2 regions of the Streptomyces sp. NPDC003016 genome follow, and region 1 is predicted to be linked to the other one. Evidence: riboswitches for the same ligand, from Rfam matches in the RefSeq annotation. Region 1 holds a riboswitch; the other holds the start of a gene.
The links. Region 1 has a riboswitch for glycine ahead of gcvP (aminomethyl-transferring glycine dehydrogenase). Riboswitches for the same ligand answer to the same signal wherever they lie in the genome.
Positions count from the first base shown of each region.

Region 2: another riboswitch for glycine. It lies ahead of gcvT (glycine cleavage system aminomethyltransferase GcvT); the one in region 1 lies ahead of gcvP (aminomethyl-transferring glycine dehydrogenase).

Region 1 is NZ_JBSFTV010000049.1:5,623-14,140, forward strand. It holds gene ACWDZ4_RS30550 (FHA domain-containing protein) at 3-959, shown strand; gene ftsR (transcriptional regulator FtsR) at 977-1,720, shown strand; gene ACWDZ4_RS30560 (bifunctional nuclease family protein) at 1,774-2,247, shown strand; gene ACWDZ4_RS30565 (MerR family transcriptional regulator) at 2,415-3,035, shown strand; gene ACWDZ4_RS30570 (DNA polymerase IV) at 3,104-4,546, shown strand; gene ACWDZ4_RS30575 (PRC-barrel domain-containing protein) at 4,474-4,839, opposite strand; glycine riboswitch at 4,954-5,050, shown strand; gene gcvP (aminomethyl-transferring glycine dehydrogenase) at 5,286-8,171, shown strand; gene ACWDZ4_RS30585 (DUF5999 family protein) at 8,287-8,484, opposite strand.
Region 2 is NZ_JBSFTV010000008.1:51,778-60,295, forward strand. It holds gene ACWDZ4_RS08890 (L-serine ammonia-lyase) at 57-1,424, opposite strand; gene glyA (serine hydroxymethyltransferase) at 1,565-2,827, opposite strand; gene gcvH (glycine cleavage system protein GcvH) at 2,847-3,227, opposite strand; gene gcvT (glycine cleavage system aminomethyltransferase GcvT) at 3,286-4,401, opposite strand; glycine riboswitch at 4,442-4,541, opposite strand; glycine riboswitch at 4,542-4,660, opposite strand; gene ACWDZ4_RS08910 (AAA family ATPase) at 4,831-5,571, shown strand; gene ACWDZ4_RS08915 (enhanced serine sensitivity protein SseB) at 5,582-6,355, shown strand; gene ACWDZ4_RS08920 (enhanced serine sensitivity protein SseB C-terminal domain-containing protein) at 6,427-7,227, shown strand; gene ACWDZ4_RS08925 (ABC transporter permease) at 7,618-8,518, shown strand, end outside.

The sequences.
Region 1 (8,518 bases):
AACTGTTTGGTGGATACGGACGTTGTGAAGATGTCCGGTTCGGCAGGTGTGTTCATTCAGGGTTCGTCCTGCCCCACGGGCGGGTCTGTTTCAGTCAAGGGGAATCGCCCGTGAAGTTGTTTGCGAAGTTGTTCGGCAAGAGTGCACGCGAGGACAGTGCGAATAGCACCGCCCGCCACCGTGCTCCGCGTGGTGGAGAAGTTGACGAGCAGGGCGGTGAGCGCCCGCTCTTCCGGGACGAGGTCACTGGTCCAGATGGTGACATTTCGGGCGGCCGGGGCGCGTCGGCCGTTGACCCCACCGGTCCTGGCCGCATAGGTTTCGGGGAATCACCAGCCTCAAGTACGGGTGGAGAGTTTGCCTCCGATCCGTACGCATCCCATGCCCGTGAGGGGCAGCCGCGGCAGGAGGATCCGTCCATGTCGGCCTTGCCGGTTTGTACGAGGTGCGGGCATCGCAATGCCGAGGCCAGCCGTTTCTGTTCCAACTGCGGGGCACCGCTGCGGGCCGGAGTCGCCGCCGAGCGTCCCTCGGAGACGACGTCGACGATCTCCATCTCCGGGCTCGAGGCGTACGAGGCGGAAGTGACGGGGCAGACCGCTCTTCCCTCGCTCTCGCCCGAGGCCCAGGCGGCCGTCGACGCCCTTCCGCTCGGTGCGGCGCTGCTGGTGGTGCGACGCGGTCCGAATTCGGGCAGCCGTTTCCTCCTGGACGGTGAGCTGACCACGGCCGGCAGGCACCCGCAGAGCGACATCTTCCTCGACGACGTGACTGTCTCGCGGCGCCACGTGGAGTTCCGTCGGGGTGCTGACGGCGGGTTCACCGTCTCGGATGTCGGCAGTCTCAACGGCACCTACGTCAATCGCGAGCGGATCGACTCGGTTCCGCTGTCGAACGGCGACGAGGTGCAGATCGGTAAGTACCGACTGGTCTTCTACGCGAGCCAGCGGGCCATCTGACCCGTACGGGAAGGTCCATGCTGCGAACACTGACGGGCGGTGCCGGAGACGGCACCGCCACCGCAGGCGATCGGCTGGTGAGCATCGGCACCGTGCTGAACCTGTTGCGCGACGAGTTTCCCGAGGTCACCATCTCCAAGATTCGTTTCCTGGAGACCGAGGGGCTTGTCGAACCGCAGCGGACGCCCTCCGGCTACCGCAAATTCAGCCAGAACGACATCGAGCGGCTGGCCCAGGTGCTGCGTATGCAGCGCGATTACTATCTTCCGCTCAAGGTCATTCGCGAGCATCTCGAAGCGCTGGAGCGCGGTGAGCAGGTGCAGCTCCCGCCTGCCGGCGGGCCGCGTGACGTGCGCGAGGGCTCGCCGGAGGGCGAGGCCGAGCGCCCGGCCACAGTGCGGATCGGCCGCGCGGAGTTCCTGGCCGCAGCCGAGGTCGGCGAGGAGGAGCTCGAGGAGTGGGAGTCGTATGGTCTGATCTCGTCCCTGCCGGGCGGTGGGTACGACGCCGACGCCGTCACGGTGGCCAAGCTCGTCGCCGACCTGGGACGGTTCGGTCTGGAGCCGCGGCATTTGCGATCGGTGAAAGCGGCGGCAGAACGGGAGGCCGGCCTGGTGGAGCAGGTCGTCGCGCCCCTGCGTCGGCACCGGAATCCGCAGACCAGAGCGCATGCGGAGGCCACGACCAAGGAGCTCGCGGAGTTGTCCGTCAGGCTCCATTCGGCCCTCATCCAGGCGGCTCTCGGCGTACGGCTGCACTGAGCATGGGGGAGCCCGACTACCCAAACCTGCCAGGCACGTCCTAGGGTTGCTGTGTGAACGAGCTCGACGTCGTAGGTGTCCGGGTGGAAATGCCCTCGAACCAACCGATCGTGCTCCTGCGTGAAGTGGGAGGCGATCGGTACCTCCCCATCTGGATCGGGCCGGGGGAGGCGACCGCGATCGCCTTTGCCCAGCAGGGGATGGCCCCTGCCAGGCCGCTGACCCATGATCTCTTCAAGGATGTACTCGAAGCGGTCGGCCAGGAGCTCACCGAAGTCCGCATCACCGACCTGCGGGAAGGGGTCTTCTACGCTGAACTGGTCTTTGCCAGTGGAGTCGAGGTCAGTGCGAGGCCTTCGGACGCCATAGCGCTGGCGCTGCGCACCGGAACGCCGATCTACGGCAGTGACGGTGTGCTGGACGACGCGGGCATCGCGATCCCCGACGAGCAGGAGGACGAGGTGGAGAAGTTCCGTGAGTTCCTCGACCAGATCTCTCCCGAGGACTTCGGGACCAACAGCCAGTGAGCCGTGCACCAGGGGCTGTCCGCGCATTCGAGTAGCCTTTCCCTGGAGTGGGGCACGGGAAACCACTCTCAGGGTGATTATCACTCGGCGTGCCGAGTGTGGCGATCGTTGACGCACCCCGGGTGACTGCCTACCGTCGACAGGGCAGGTCAAGGACGGAGGTCGGCGTGAGAAGCAGCGGCGACGGTACGGTGGCGGGCGGGCCGTATCCGCTTCACGGCAGTGCGGTCGGCCCTCTGGCGGGGCGGCAGAGCGTGACGTCGGCCATGGGCGGGACAGCGGCGGCCGACAGCACGGACAGCGTCGGATACCGGGGGCCGACCGCCTGTGCGGCGGCTGGGATCACGTACCGGCAGCTTGACTACTGGGCGCGCACGGGGCTGGTCGAGCCGAGCGTGCGGCCCGCTTACGGGTCGGGTACACAGCGTCTCTACAGCTTCCGCGACGTCGTCGTCCTCAAGATCGTCAAGCGGTTCCTGGACACCGGTGTCGCACTGCAGAACATCCGGGCCGCCGTCCAGCACCTGCGGGCCCGCGGGTTTCAGGATCTCGAGCGGATGACGCTCATGAGCGACGGCGCGACGGTGTACGAGTGCTCGTCGCCCGACGAGGTCGTCGAACTCCTCCAGGGCGGGCAGGGCGTGTTCGGGATCGCCGTGGGCGTGGTCTGGCGGGACGTGGAGAGTGCGCTGTCCCAGTTGCACGGCGAGCGCGTCGACACGGGCGAGACGCTGGTGGGCCACAACCCCACCGACGAACTCGCCCGGCGCCGCAACAAGGCGGTCTGACGGGCGGTCCGGCCCCCTGCCGTGCTGCCGGCCGCCGATTGTCAGTGCCGTACGGCAGCATCGGTGGTGTGAGAGCCGCGCCCACCATCCTGCATCTCGACATGGATGCCTTCTACGCCGCCGCAGAGCAGGCGGCGAAGCCGAGTCTGCGCGGAAAGCCGGTGGTGGTCGGCGGCATCGGGACCCGCGGGGTCGTCGCCACCGCCTCGTACGAGGCCAGGCGCTTCGGGGTGCATTCCGCGATGCCGGTGGCCCAGGCCCGTCGGCTGTGCCCGAACGCCGCCTATCTGATGCCGCGCTTCTCCCTCTACCGTTCCGTGAGCGAACAGGTCATGGAGCTCCTCGGCCGGCTCTCCCCGCTGGTGGAGCCGCTGAGTCTCGACGAGGCCTTCGTCGATCTGGAGGCGGGCGGGGTGGCCGACGATTCGGCTTCCGCCCGCAGGGCCGGAGAGCGGCTGCGGGCGGACATCCGGGCGGTCACGGGGCTCACGGGGTCCGTGGGGCTCGCGGGCTCCAAGATGCTCGCGAAGATCGCGTCGGAGCAGGCCAAGCCGGACGGGCTGACGCTGATAGAGCCGGGCACCGAGCGCGAGCTGCTGGGGCCGATGCCCGTACGGACACTGCCGGGGGTCGGGCCCGCCACCGGGGAGCACCTTCGGCGGGCGGGGATGACGGCCGTCGTCGACCTGGTGGAAGCGGGCGAGGACGAGCTCGTACGGCTGCTGGGGAAGGCGCACGGGGTCTCGCTGTACCGGATGGCCGTCGGGCACGACGACCGGCCCGTGGTGGCCGAGCGGGACGCGAAATCGGTGTCGGTCGAGGACACCTTCGAGGTGGACCTGCACGACCGGGTCAGGATCAGGACTGAAGTGGTCCGGCTGTCCGACCGGTGTGTGCAGCGGTTGCGGGCGGCCGGGCGCTCGGGCAGGACGGTGGTCCTCAAGGTGCGGAGGTACGACTTCTCGACGCTGACGCGTTCCGAGACGCTGCGGGGGCCGACGGACGACCCCGCAGTGGTGCGCGAGGCCGCAGGACGGCTGCTGGAGTCGGTGGACACCACGGGCGGGGTGCGGCTGCTCGGGGTGGGGGTCACCGGGCTCGCCGACTTCACGCAGGAAGACCTTTTCGCCCAGGCGGCCGGTGAGCGGGCGCAGGCGGAGTCGCAGTCGGCGGAAGAAGCCGTGCAGACGGACCCGGGCGGCGGCGGGGTGCTGGCGGCGCCGGTGCCCGAGCCGCCGCCGGAGCGCCGGTGGCTGGCCGGGCAGGACGTGCGGCACGTCGCGTACGGAGCGGGATGGGTGCAGGGCAGCGGGGTCGGACGGGTCACCGTGCGGTTCGAGGAGCCGACGTCGGCGCCCGGGCGGGTGCGGACCTTCAAGGTGGACGATCCGGATCTGGTGCCGTCGGATCCGCTCCCGCTGGTGAGGGCGGCCGGGGATCAGGCGGGGTCGTCACCGGCCAGCCGGCCGAAGTCCCGGCCGGGGGCGGGGGAGGAGATGTCGAGCCCGTAGTGGTGGTAGAGCTGGAGTTCCTGCTCGGGGGAGAGGTGGCGGCCGACGCCGAAGTCCGGGGCGTCCTTGATCAGCGAGCGGTCGTAGGGGACGCGGAGGGAGTCGTTCACGACCGTGCTGGGCTCCAGGGGGACGAAGGCGTCGCGGCCGAAGAGGCCGGTGCGTACGGCTGCCCATTCGGGTTCCCCCGTGGCGTCGTCGAGGTACACCTCGTCCACCGTTCCGATCTTGGTGCCATTGCGGTCGAACGCCTTCCGGCCGATCAGACTGCGCGGATCGATGTCGGTCTGCACGGTCCCTCCAACTGATCGCAGCTGCTCCGTAGACCCTACGAAAGGCCACAACTGTGGACTCGGCCACTCGAGGGATCTGTGACGAGGCCCGCTGGTAGGCTGGCAAATGGCTGCTGACCCCGTGCGGGAGAGTCGCCGGTGAACATGCCGGGGACGCCGAAGGAGCAAATCCTCCCCGGAATCTCTCAGGCCCCCGTACCGCACGGACGAGGTCACTCTGGAAAGCAGGGCGGGCGTCGGGCGGGCATGTGCTGGAGAGCAGCACAGCACCTGTCGCGGCTCCCTTCCTCACCGACGGTGAAAGCCGGAACGACCTTCGACGTCAGCGATGTCCGTACGGTCTTCCGGTGAAGCTCTCAGGTTGAGATGACAGAGGGGGAGGCCGTCCGGGCACCCGTGCCGTGGTGCCCCTCGCAGGTCGCGTCAGACCAGGAGGCCTTCCGCAGATGACCGCACACCGCATTCCGCTCTCGCAGCTCGAGCGTGGCATCCCCTTCGAGCAGCGCCACATCGGGCCCGATGCCGGAGCTCAGGCCAAGATGCTCGCCCAGGTCGGGTACGGCTCGCTCGACGAGCTGACCGCGGCCGCGGTGCCGGACGCCATCAAGAGCGCCGAGGCGCTCGGGCTGCCCGACGCCCGCACCGAGGCCGAGGTCCTGGCCGAGCTGCGTACGCTCGCGGACCGCAACCAGGTGCTCGCCCCGATGATCGGGCTCGGCTACTACGGCACCTTCACGCCGCCGGTGATCCTGCGCAACGTCATGGAGAACCCGGCCTGGTACACGGCGTACACGCCCTACCAGCCGGAGATCTCGCAGGGCCGGCTGGAGGCGCTGCTCAACTTCCAGACGATGGTCGCCGATCTGACCGGTCTGCCGACCTCGGGCGCCTCCCTGCTCGACGAGGGCACCGCGGCCGCCGAGGCCGTGGCGCTCTCGCGCCGCGTCGGCAAGGTCAAGAACGGCGTCTTCCTGATCGACTCCGACACGCTGCCGCAGACCGTGGCCGTCATCCGGACGCGTGCGGAGCCGACCGGTGTCGACGTCGTCGTCGCCGATCTGTCCGGAGGCATTCCGGCCGAGGTCGCCGGGCGCGGTGTCTTCGGCGTGCTGCTTCAGTACCCGGGCGCCTCGGGCGCCGTACGGGACATCCAGCCCGTCATCGAGCAGGCGCACGAGCTCGGTGCGATCGTCACCGTCGCCGCCGACCTGCTGGCGCTGACGCTGCTGACCTCGCCCGGCGAGCTCGGCGCGGACATCGCGGTGGGCACCACCCAGCGCTTCGGTGTGCCGATGGGCTTCGGCGGCCCGCACGCCGGGTTCATGGCCGTACGTGAGAAGTTCGCGCGCAGCCTGCCGGGGCGGCTCGTCGGTGTCTCCGTCGACGCCGACGGCAACAAGGCGTACCGGCTGGCGCTCCAGACGCGGGAACAGCACATCCGCCGGGAGAAGGCCACCAGCAACATCTGCACGGCGCAGGTGCTGCTCGCCGTCATGGCCGGCATGTACGCCGTCTACCACGGGCCCGACGGGCTGCGCGGCATCGCGCGCCGCACGCACCGGTACGCGACGCTGCTCGCCGAGGGTCTGCGGGCCGGCGGGGTCGAGGTCGTGCACGGCTCGTACTTCGACACGCTGACCGCGCGGGTCCCGGGCAGGGCGGCCGAGGTCGTCGCCGCGGCCCGTGAGGGCGGGGTCAACCTGTACCTGGTCGATGCCGACCACGTCTCCTTCGCCTGCGACGAGACGACGGCCCGCGCGCAGGTCGCCGCGGTCTGGTCGGCCTTCGGGGTCGACGCCGACATCGAGGCGCTCGACGCGAAGACGGCCGACGCGCTGCCCGAGGGGCTGCTGCGGAGCGACGAGGTCCTCACGCACCCCGTCTTCCACCAGCACCGTTCCGAGACCGCGATGCTGCGCTACCTGCGCAGGCTCGCCGACCGCGACTACGCGCTCGACCGCGGCATGATCCCGCTCGGCTCCTGCACGATGAAGCTGAACGCGACCACCGAGATGGAGCCGGTCACCTGGCCGGAGTTCGGGGCGGTCCACCCCTTCGCGCCGGTCGAGCAGGCGCAGGGGTACCTGACGCTCATCCGGGAGCTGGAGGAGCGGCTGGCCGAGGTCACCGGGTACGACGCGGTGTCGATCCAGCCGAACGCCGGTTCACAGGGCGAGCTGGCAGGGCTGCTGGCGGTACGGGCGTACCACCGGGCCAATGGCGACGAGCAGCGCACGGTGTGCCTGATCCCGTCGTCCGCGCACGGGACCAACGCGGCGAGCGCGGTCATGGCCGGCATGAAGGTCGTCGTGGTCAAGACCCGCGAGGACGGTGAGGTCGACGTCGAGGACCTGCACGCCAAGATCGAGCAGTACCGCGACGAGCTGTCGGTGCTGATGATCACCTACCCGTCCACGCACGGGGTGTTCGAGGAACACGTCGCCGACATCTGCGCGACGGTGCACGAGGCCGGCGGTCAGGTCTATGTCGACGGCGCCAACCTCAACGCGCTGGTCGGACTCGCCAAGCCGGGCAAGTTCGGTGGGGACGTGTCCCACCTGAACCTGCACAAGACCTTCTGCATCCCGCACGGCGGCGGCGGCCCCGGCGTCGGTCCGGTCGGCGTACGGGCCCACCTGGCGCCGTACCTGCCGAACCACCCGCTCCAGCCGACGGCCGGTCCGGAGACGGGCGTGGGGCCCATCTCGGCCGCTCCGTGGGGCTCGGCGGGCATTCTGCCGATCTCGTGGGCGTACGTCCGCCTGATGGGCGGCGAGGGGCTCAAGCGCGCCACGCAGGTCGCCGTGCTCGCGGCGAACTACATCGCCAAGCGGCTGGAGCCGCACTACCCCGTGCTCTACACCGGCCCCAACGGGCTGGTGGCGCACGAGGCCATCGTCGACCTGCGGCCGCTGTCGAAGGCGACGGGCGTCAGCGTGGACGACATCGCCAAGCGCCTCATCGACTACGGCTTCCATGCGCCGACCATGTCGTTCCCGGTGGCGGGGACGCTGATGATCGAGCCGACCGAGAGCGAGGACCTGGCGGAGATCGACCGGTTCTGCGACACGATGATCGCCATTCGCGGCGAGATCGAGAAGGTCGCGTCGGGCGAGTGGCCCGCGGACGACAACCCGCTGCGCAACGCGCCGCACACGGCGGCCGCGCTGGGCGGCGAGTGGGAGCACGCGTACAGCCGTGAGGTGGCGGTCTTCCCGGCCGGGGTCTCGGCCTCGGACAAGTACTGGCCGCCGGTGCGCCGGATCGACGGCGCGTTCGGTGACCGCAACCTCGTCTGCTCGTGCCCGCCGCTGGACGCGTACGACAACTGACGGACGCGGGGACGGCGCAGAGGCGCCGATGTGCGTCGGGGCCGGTCCGGAGGATTTCTCCGGACCGGCCCCTCCGTCGTACCGCGCTACGGCCGTACTCGGCGTACGGGCCGGGCTACGCGGCCTTGACGACGTCCAGCGGGCGGTGCGGGGCGATGATCTGGCCGTCCGGCAGCAGTTCGCCGGTGTCCTCGAAGACGAGAACTCCGTTGCACAGCAGGCTCCAGCCCTGCTCCGGATGGTGTGCCACGAGACGGGCGGCTTCCCGATCGGCGGATTCGGCGGTCGGGCAGGCTGGTTGGTGCTGGCACATGGAAGGGTTCTTTCGCTGCGTTGTGGTGAGTGTC
Region 2 (8,518 bases), on a different contig from region 1:
TGCCCCTTCAGGTGCCGCCCCTTCAGGTCAGGCGCCGCCGCTTCGGGCGCTGTCCCTCAGCACTCGATGATGTTCACCGCCAGACCGCCGCGCGCGGTCTCCTTGTACTTCACCGACATGTCCGCGCCGGTCTCCTTCATGGTCTTGATGACCTTGTCCAGGGAGACCTTGTGGCTGCCGTCGCCCCGCATCGCCATCTTCGCCGCCGTGACGGCCTTGACCGCCGCCATGCCGTTGCGCTCGATGCACGGGATCTGGACCAGGCCGCCGACCGGGTCGCAGGTCAGGCCCAGGTTGTGCTCCATACCGATCTCGGCCGCGTTCTCGACCTGCTCGGGGGTGCCGCCGAGGACCTCGGCCAGCGCGCCGGCCGCCATCGAGCAGGCGGAGCCGACCTCGCCCTGGCAGCCGACCTCGGCGCCGGAGATCGAGGCGTTCTCCTTGAAGAGCATGCCGATCGCGCCCGCGGAGAGCAGGAAGCGGACCACGCCCTCCTCGTCCGCGCCCGGTACGAAGTTCATGTAGTAGTGCAGGACGGCCGGGATGATGCCGGCGGCGCCGTTGGTCGGGGCGGTGACGACGCGGCCGCCCGCGGCGTTCTCCTCGTTGACCGCCATCGCGTAGAGCGTGATCCACTCCATCGACAGGGCCAGCGGGTCGCCCTCGGAGCGCAGCTTGCGGGCGGTGTTCGCGGCGCGCCGGCGCACCTTCAGGCCGCCGGGCAGAATGCCCTCCTGGGACATGCCGCGCGCGACGCAGTCCTGCATGGCCCGCCAGATCTCCAGCAGCCCCTCGCGGATCTCCGGCTCCGTCCGCCAGGCCTTCTCGTTCTCCAGCATCAGCGCGGAGATCGACAGCCCGGTCTCCCCGGCCAGCCGCAGCAGCTCGTCACCCGTCCGGAAGGGGTACTTCAGCACGGTGTCGTCGAGTTTGATCCGGTCCTCGCCGACCGCGTCCTCGTCGACGACGAAGCCGCCGCCCACCGAGTAGTACGTCTTCTCCAGCAGCGGCGCGCCCTGGGCGTCGTACGCCCACAGGGTCATGCCGTTGGCGTGGTACGGGAGGGCCTTGCGGCGGTGCAGGACCAGGTCCTCGTCGAAGTCGAAACCGATCTCGTGCACACCGAGCAGATTGATGCGCCCGCCCGCCCTGATCCGCTCGACCCGGTCGTCGGCGGTCTCGACGTCGACCGTGCGCGGGGACTCCCCCTCCAGGCCGAGCAGTACGGCCTTCGGGGTGCCGTGGCCGTGACCGGTCGCGCCGAGGGAGCCGAACAGCTCGGCGCGTATCGCGGTGGTGTGGGCCATCAGGCCGTCGTTCTTGAGGCGCCCCGCGAAGAGCCGGGCGGCGCGCATCGGCCCGACCGTATGAGAGCTGGAGGGGCCGATGCCGATCGAGAACAGGTCGAAGACCGAGATGGCCACGGGGGAACTCCTAAGGGTGGGTAGACGCCGCTGTCTGCCGGGGTGGTGCAGATGATCAATGGCGGGTACAAGGTGCGGGGCACCGCACTCACTGTTCAGTGTGCGCGGTGCCCCGGCATTCCAGTCTGTGTCGTACGTAACTACTTCAGACCAGGGTAAAGCGGGTGCTTGCCGGCCAGGGCGGTCACCCGGGCGGACAGGGCCTCGGCGTCGTACGACGGCTTCAGCGCCTCGGCGATGATGTCCGCGACCTCGGCGAAGTCCTCGGCCTGGAAACCGCGGGTGGCCAGGGCCGGCGTACCGATCCGCAGACCCGAGGTGACCATCGGGGGCCGGGGGTCGTTCGGGATGGCGTTGCGGTTGACCGTGATGCCGAGGCCGTGGAGACGGTCCTCGGCCTGCTGGCCGTCGAGCTCGGAGTTCCGCAGGTCGACCAGGACCAGGTGGACGTCCGTGCCGCCGGTGAGGACGGACACGCCGTGCTCGGTGACGTCCGGCTGCACCAGGCGCTCGGCCAGGATGCGGGCGCCGTCCAGGGTGCGCTGCTGGCGCTCCTTGAACTCTTCGGAGGCGGCGACCTTGAAGGAGACCGCCTTCGCCGCGATGACGTGCTCCAGCGGACCGCCCTGCTGGCCGGGGAAGACCGCGGAGTTGATCTTCTTGGCGAGCTCGGCGGTGGAGAGGATGACTCCGCCGCGCGGGCCGCCGAGGGTCTTGTGCGTGGTCGTGGTGACGACGTGGGCGTGCGGCACCGGGTTCGGGTGCAGGCCCGCGGCCACCAGCCCGGCGAAGTGCGCCATGTCGACCATGAGGTACGCGCCGACCTCGTCCGCGATGCGGCGGAAGGCGGCGAAGTCCAGCCGGCGCGGGTACGCGGACCAGCCGGCCACGATCAGCTTGGGCTTCGACTCCTTGGCGAGGCGCTCGACCTCGGCCATGTCGACCTCACCGGTGGCGTCGTCCACGTGGTACGCGACCACGTTGTAGAGCTTGCCGGAGAAGTTGATCTTCATGCCGTGGGTCAGGTGACCGCCGTGGGCCAGGTTCAGGCCCATGATCGTGTCACCGGGCTTGAGCAGCGCGAACATCGCCGCCGCGTTGGCCTGGGCGCCCGAGTGCGGCTGTACGTTCGCGTGCTCGGCGCCGAAGAGCGCCTTGACGCGGTCGATGGCGATCTGCTCGACGACGTCGACGTGCTCGCAGCCGCCGTAGTAGCGGCGGCCCGGGTAGCCCTCGGCGTACTTGTTGGTGAGGACGGAGCCCTGGGCCTCCATGACCGCGACCGGAGCGAAGTTCTCCGAGGCGATCATTTCGAGGGTGGACTGCTGGCGGAGCAGCTCGGCGTCGACGGCGGCGGCGACGTCCGGGTCGAGCTCATGGAGGGGAGTGTTGAGAAGCGTCATCACGGTCCCGTTCGAGGTCTTAGTTGCCGGAGGAGAAGGCGTCGTACTCGTCGGCGGAGAGCAGGTCGGCCGGCTCCTCCGCGACGCGCACCTTGAAGAGCCAGCCGCCCTCGAAGGGGGCGGAGTTCACCAGCGCCGGGTCGTCCACGACGTCCTGGTTGGCCTCGACGATCTCGCCGGTGACCGGGGAGTACAGGTCGCTGACGGACTTCGTCGACTCCAGCTCGCCGCAGGACTCGCCCGCGGTCACCGTGTCGCCGACCGCCGGGAGCTGGGCGTACACGACGTCACCGAGCGCGTTGGCCGCGAACTCCGTGATGCCGACCGTCGCGACGCCGTCCTCGGCGGTCGACAGCCACTCGTGCTCCTTGCTGTAACGCAGCTGCTGGGGGTTGCTCATGACCTGAATTCTCCTGTACGCGGGGGAGTGCTGGTGAACGGGAAGGTTGTGCGGGGGGTCACTTCCGGCGCTTGTAGAACGGCAGCGCGACGACCTCGTACGGCTCATGCGTGCCGCGGATGTCGACGCCGACGCCGGGGGTGCCGGGCGCCGCGTGCGCGGCGTCGACGTACGCCATGGCGATCGGCCTGCCCAGCGTCGGGGACGGGGCGCCCGAGGTGACCTCGCCGACGACCTTGCCGTCGGCGACCACGGAGAAGCCGGCGCGCGGGACGCGGCGGCCCTCGGCGACCAGGCCGACCAGCTTGCGCGGGGGCGCGGTCTCGGCGCGCTCGGCGGCGGCCTCCAGGGCGGCGCGGCCGACGAAGTCGCCCTCCTTCTCGAACTTCACGACCCGGCCCAGGCCCGCGTCGAAGGGGGTCAGCGCGGTGGTCAGCTCGTGCCCGTACAGCGGCATGCCCGCTTCGAGGCGCAGGGTGTCGCGGCAGGAGAGGCCGGCGGGGACGAGGCCGGCGTCCTTGCCCGCGTCCGTCAGCGCCTGCCACAGCTGCTCGGCGTCGGCCGGCGCGACGAAGAGCTCGAAGCCGTCCTCGCCGGTGTAGCCGGTACGGGCGATGAGGGCGGGGACGCCGGCGACGGTGCCGGGCAGACCGGCGTAGTACTTCAGCCCGTCGAGGTCGGCGTCGGTGACGGACTTCAGGATGCCGGGGGACTCGGGGCCCTGGACGGCGATCAGGGCGTACGCGTCACGGTCGTCCCGTACGACGGCGTCGAACCCGGCGGCGCGCTCGGTGATCGCGTCGAGGACGGTCTGGGCGTTCCCTGCATTGGCGACGACCATGTATTCGGTCTCACCGAGCCGGTAGACGATCAGGTCGTCGAGGATTCCGCCGTCCTCCTGGCAGATCATCGTGTAGCGGGCGCGGCCGGGGCCGATCGTGCCGATGTTGCCGACGAGCGCGTGGTCGAGGGCGTTCACGGCCTGGGGGCCGGTGACGGTGATCTCGCCCATGTGGGAGAGGTCGAAGAGGCCCGCGCGGGTCCGTACGGCGTTGTGCTCGTCGCGCTCGCTGGCGTACCGCAGCGGCATGTCCCAGCCCGCGAAGTCGGTCATGGTCGCGCCCAGCGAACGGTGAGTTGCGTCGAGGGCGGTGTGGCGGGGGGCATTGCTCATGTGTGGGGCTCCCAGGGCAGGGCATGACAGGTGAGGACAATCCTCCCCATCTGTCATCGGAACCTGAGAGGTTCACCGGGAGAGTCCCGGCTTGCACCTTGGGTGGAGCCGCGACATGGCGGCCCGCTTTTCAGATCTGCCTCGCCCGCGCGGTACGGGGCCTGAGAGATTCAAGGGAGGGACTTGCTCCTTCGGCGTCCTGGGCACCGGGCACTCCTGGAGTGCTTCTGCGTGCTTCGGACTCTCCCGCGCGGATTCAAGCGGCCGGTATGGAGTTGGCGGGCACATCATTGCACGCATCCTCCGGTGGCGGGACGGCCGGGCAGTACCTGGACACAGCGGCAAATCACTTGTGACGCATTACCTTTTCTTTACACTTCTTGGGCAAGGGTGGGGAAAAGGGCGGGGACACCTGACAGGGGGAGTGCGATGACGTTGCAGCGGCCCGGTGCGTACGTGACGACCGCGGGCACCACGCACGGCGCGGTGCCCGCACCACAGGGCGTGCCGGCCAGGGAGACCACCCGCCGGCCGGTGCCCACCGTCCGCGACCTGCGCGAACGCGCCGGGCGCAGCCCGCGCACGCTGGCCTTCGCGGCCGGCGACGTCGTGGTCGTCTCGGGGCTGCCCGGCAGCGGCAAGAGCACCCTGATCCGGCGTGCGGCGACGGCGGGGACGCACCGCATCGACTCGCAGGACGTCCGCGAGCGGTGGGAGGCGCGCATGCCGCGCCTGCTGCCGTACGCCCTCTACCGCCCCCTCGTACGGGCCGCCCACTACGCCGGGCTGCGGCGGGCCCTGCGCTCCGGCGGGAGCGTCGTGGTCCACGACTGCGGCACGCTCGCCTGGGTACGGCGCTGGCTGGCGCGCGACGCCCGCCGGCGGGGCGTCGCCCTGCACCTGGTGCTGCTCGACGTGACGCCGCAGGTGGCGCGGGCCGGCCAGGAGGAGCGGGGCCGCGGGGTCTCGGGCTACGCGTTCGCCCGGCACCGGCGGGCGGTGGGCCGGCTGGTCCGGGACGCGGAGGGCGGCCGGCTCCCCGCCGGGTGCGCGTCGGCGGTGCTGCTGGACCGGGACGCGGCGGGGGCGCTGACGGGGATCGACTTCCCGGCCGGGACGGAGCTCCGGTTACGGGAACAGCCCCGCGGGGTGCCGCCGGCGCCGCGTTAGGGTCGTGCCCGTGGACTACCCAGACTTCCCCCTGCCCGCCCACCCGCACGGCGGAGGCGGCTGGCCCGGCAACGAACTCGAAGAAGTGCTGGCCGCCTCGGTCGGCGCCCCCGCCGCGGGCGCCCGCATCGTCGAGGTGCTGGGGCGCAGCCAGGTGTGGGTGCCGCTGCCGAACGGCGGCGGGCCCGACTCCCCGAGCCTCGACCTGCCCACCCTGGACCTCCACGGCGAGGCGTACGTCCCCGTGTACAGCTCCGAGGAGCAGCTGCGCCGGTGCGCCGGGCCCCACATGTCCTTCACCGTGGCGCCCGCCCGCGAGTTCGCCCGCGGCCTGCCCCCGCAGCTCGGCATCGCCGTGAACCCGGACGGCGTGGTCGGGGTGCCGCTGCCGCCGCCCGCCGTCGCCGAGCTCTGCCGGGCCGGCCGTACGCCGCTGGACGGGCCGGCCACCGGGGGCAGGGTGCGGCTCTTCGAGCCGGACTGGCAGCAGGAGCCGGTCGACTTCCTCTCCGCCGCGGCCGGCGAGTTCGAGGAGAGCGGTGTGGTGGTGACCGCCCGCAGGGCGCTCGCCAGCATCGAGGGCGGGTCCCCGACACTGTTCGTCGGCGTACAGCTGGCGGCCCGGGAGGGCGCCGGCCCGAACGCCCCGATGGACGCGCTCGGCCGGGCGCTCGGCCGGGTCCAGGTGCCCTGGCCGGTCAACCTGCTCCTGCTGGACGTGGCGCAGGACCCGGTCGCGGGCTGGATGCTGGAGAAGGTGCGGCCCTTCTACACGCGCGCCTGACTCGTGCTCTGTGTCGGTGCTGCCGCTTAAGCTGGTGCAACACGGTGGATCGAAGAGGGGCGGGACCCAGGGTGAGCGCGTCAGGCACTGCGGCGGCCGGGCAGGTCGAGCACATGCTGCGCCAGGTGACACCCGGGCGGTACGACGCGTACGAGGCGCTGCTGCGCGCCCTCGCCGACCCGGCCGGCGGCCGGGTCTGGATGCTGCTCTGGCACGGCCAGGCGGGCTCCCCCGACGCCCAGTACGGAAACATGGAGGTCGACGGGCTCGGTTACGCGCCGTGCGTCACCTCCGCCCAGGAGCTCGCCGCGAGCGGCTGGAGCCGGGCGTACGAAGTGGTCACGGGCCAGGACGTCGCCCGCGCGCTCTTCCCCGACCGCTGGGGCATCTGGCTGAACCCGCACGCTCCCGGCGGCGGCGTCGGCATCCCGTGGCTCGATCTGCGGCGTATCGCCACCGGGCTCGACCGGATGCCCGCCGGACCGCTGCGGCTGTCCGAACCGGCCGTCGAGATCCCCCAGTTCTACGCCCTGCTCACGCAGAACGCCCACCGTACGCCCGCGGTCCGCGCCCTGCGCCGCGCCTGGGTGCAGCCGGCGCTCGGGGTGCCGTACCTGGCCATCGGACTCGACCTCTACGACACGGGCCCGCAGTCCGTCGACGCGGTGCGCGCGATGATGCGGCAGTCGGTCGGCGCGGTCCCCGAGGGGCTGCCCGTCTCCACCGTCACGATGTCCGACGCGTACGACCCGGTCTCCATGTGGCTGCGTGCCAACGCCCGCCCGTTCTACGACCGCGAGGCGCAGGCGCCCGCCCCGCCCTCCTCCGCCGCGCAGGGCGGCTACGGCTACCCGGCGCCGCGCGCCTACTGAACGCGCTCGCTCCACCGGCTCCACCGGCTCCACCGGTCACGCGTACGGCCCAATTCGACAGCTCATCAGGGCTGTTGGGCGGCATGTCCGGTCTGAGGTATAAGGATGCTTGTGGTCCGCTGAGCCGATCAAGATGTTCGGATAGCGGAAGCCCACAGGCCACATCACGGTTGCGCATCCATTCCCCGCCAGGTCTGGCGGGTGATCGCGAGCTCATTGAAGACTCCCGCAACAAGGAACGTCGGTCCTGTGTACGACCCGCCTTCCCTGTGTCACATGCGTTTGTACGACCACCTTCTGCACCACTTGCACCTGCGATGCGAACAAGCCGCTACAGCGGCGGGCGCGGGCCGACCACCGTCGGCCGAGCCGAGAGGGGTCCCCACCACGATGACGGCACCACTGCACGACACGAGCGCGGCGGAGACCGCGGCCGTTGACGTCGCGGCCGATGTTCCGGCGAAAGCCATCGAAGGCCGCTCGCCATGGAAGATCGCCTGGGTGCGGCTCAAGCGCGACAAGGTGGCGCTGGCCGGCGGCGTGGTCGTGTTGTTCCTGATCCTGGTCGCGGTGTTCGCACCCTTGATCGTCAGCGTGCTCGGCCACCCGCCGAACGACTTCCACGAGGACAGGATCGACCCGCTGTTCGGCACGCCGATCGGCAGCTGGGGCGGTATGAGCTCGGACTTCCTGCTGGGAGTCGAACCGGTCAACGGCCGCGACGTGTTCAGCCGCCTCGTCTACGGCGCCCGGATCTCGCTGCTGGTCGCCTTCCTCGCGGCCCTCTTCGCCGTCGTACTCGGCACGCTCTTCGGGATCATCGCCGGTTACTTCGGCGGCTGGGTCGACGCGGCGATCAGCCGGGTGATGGACGTCCTGCTGGCCTTCCCGCAGCTGCTCTTCATCATCGCGCTGGTCTCGGTACTGCCCAACTCCCTCTGGGGCTTCAGCGGTTCCGGCGTGCGCATCGGCGCGCTCATCGTCGTCATCGGCTTCTTCGGGTGGCCGTACGTGGGCCGGATCGTCCGCGGCCAGACGCTCTCCCTCCGGGAGCGCGAGTACGTCGAGGCGGCACGCAGCCTCGGCGCCGGCCGCGCGTACATCCTCTTCAAGGAGCTGCTGCCCAATCTGGTGGCCCCGATCACCGTCTACACGACGCTGATGATCCCGACCAACGTCCTCAGCGAGGCCGCCCTGAGCTTCCTGGGCGCCGGAGTCAAACCGCCCACCGCCTCCTGGGGGCAGATGCTCTCCAAGGCCAAGGAGTACTACGAGGCGGATCCGATGTTCA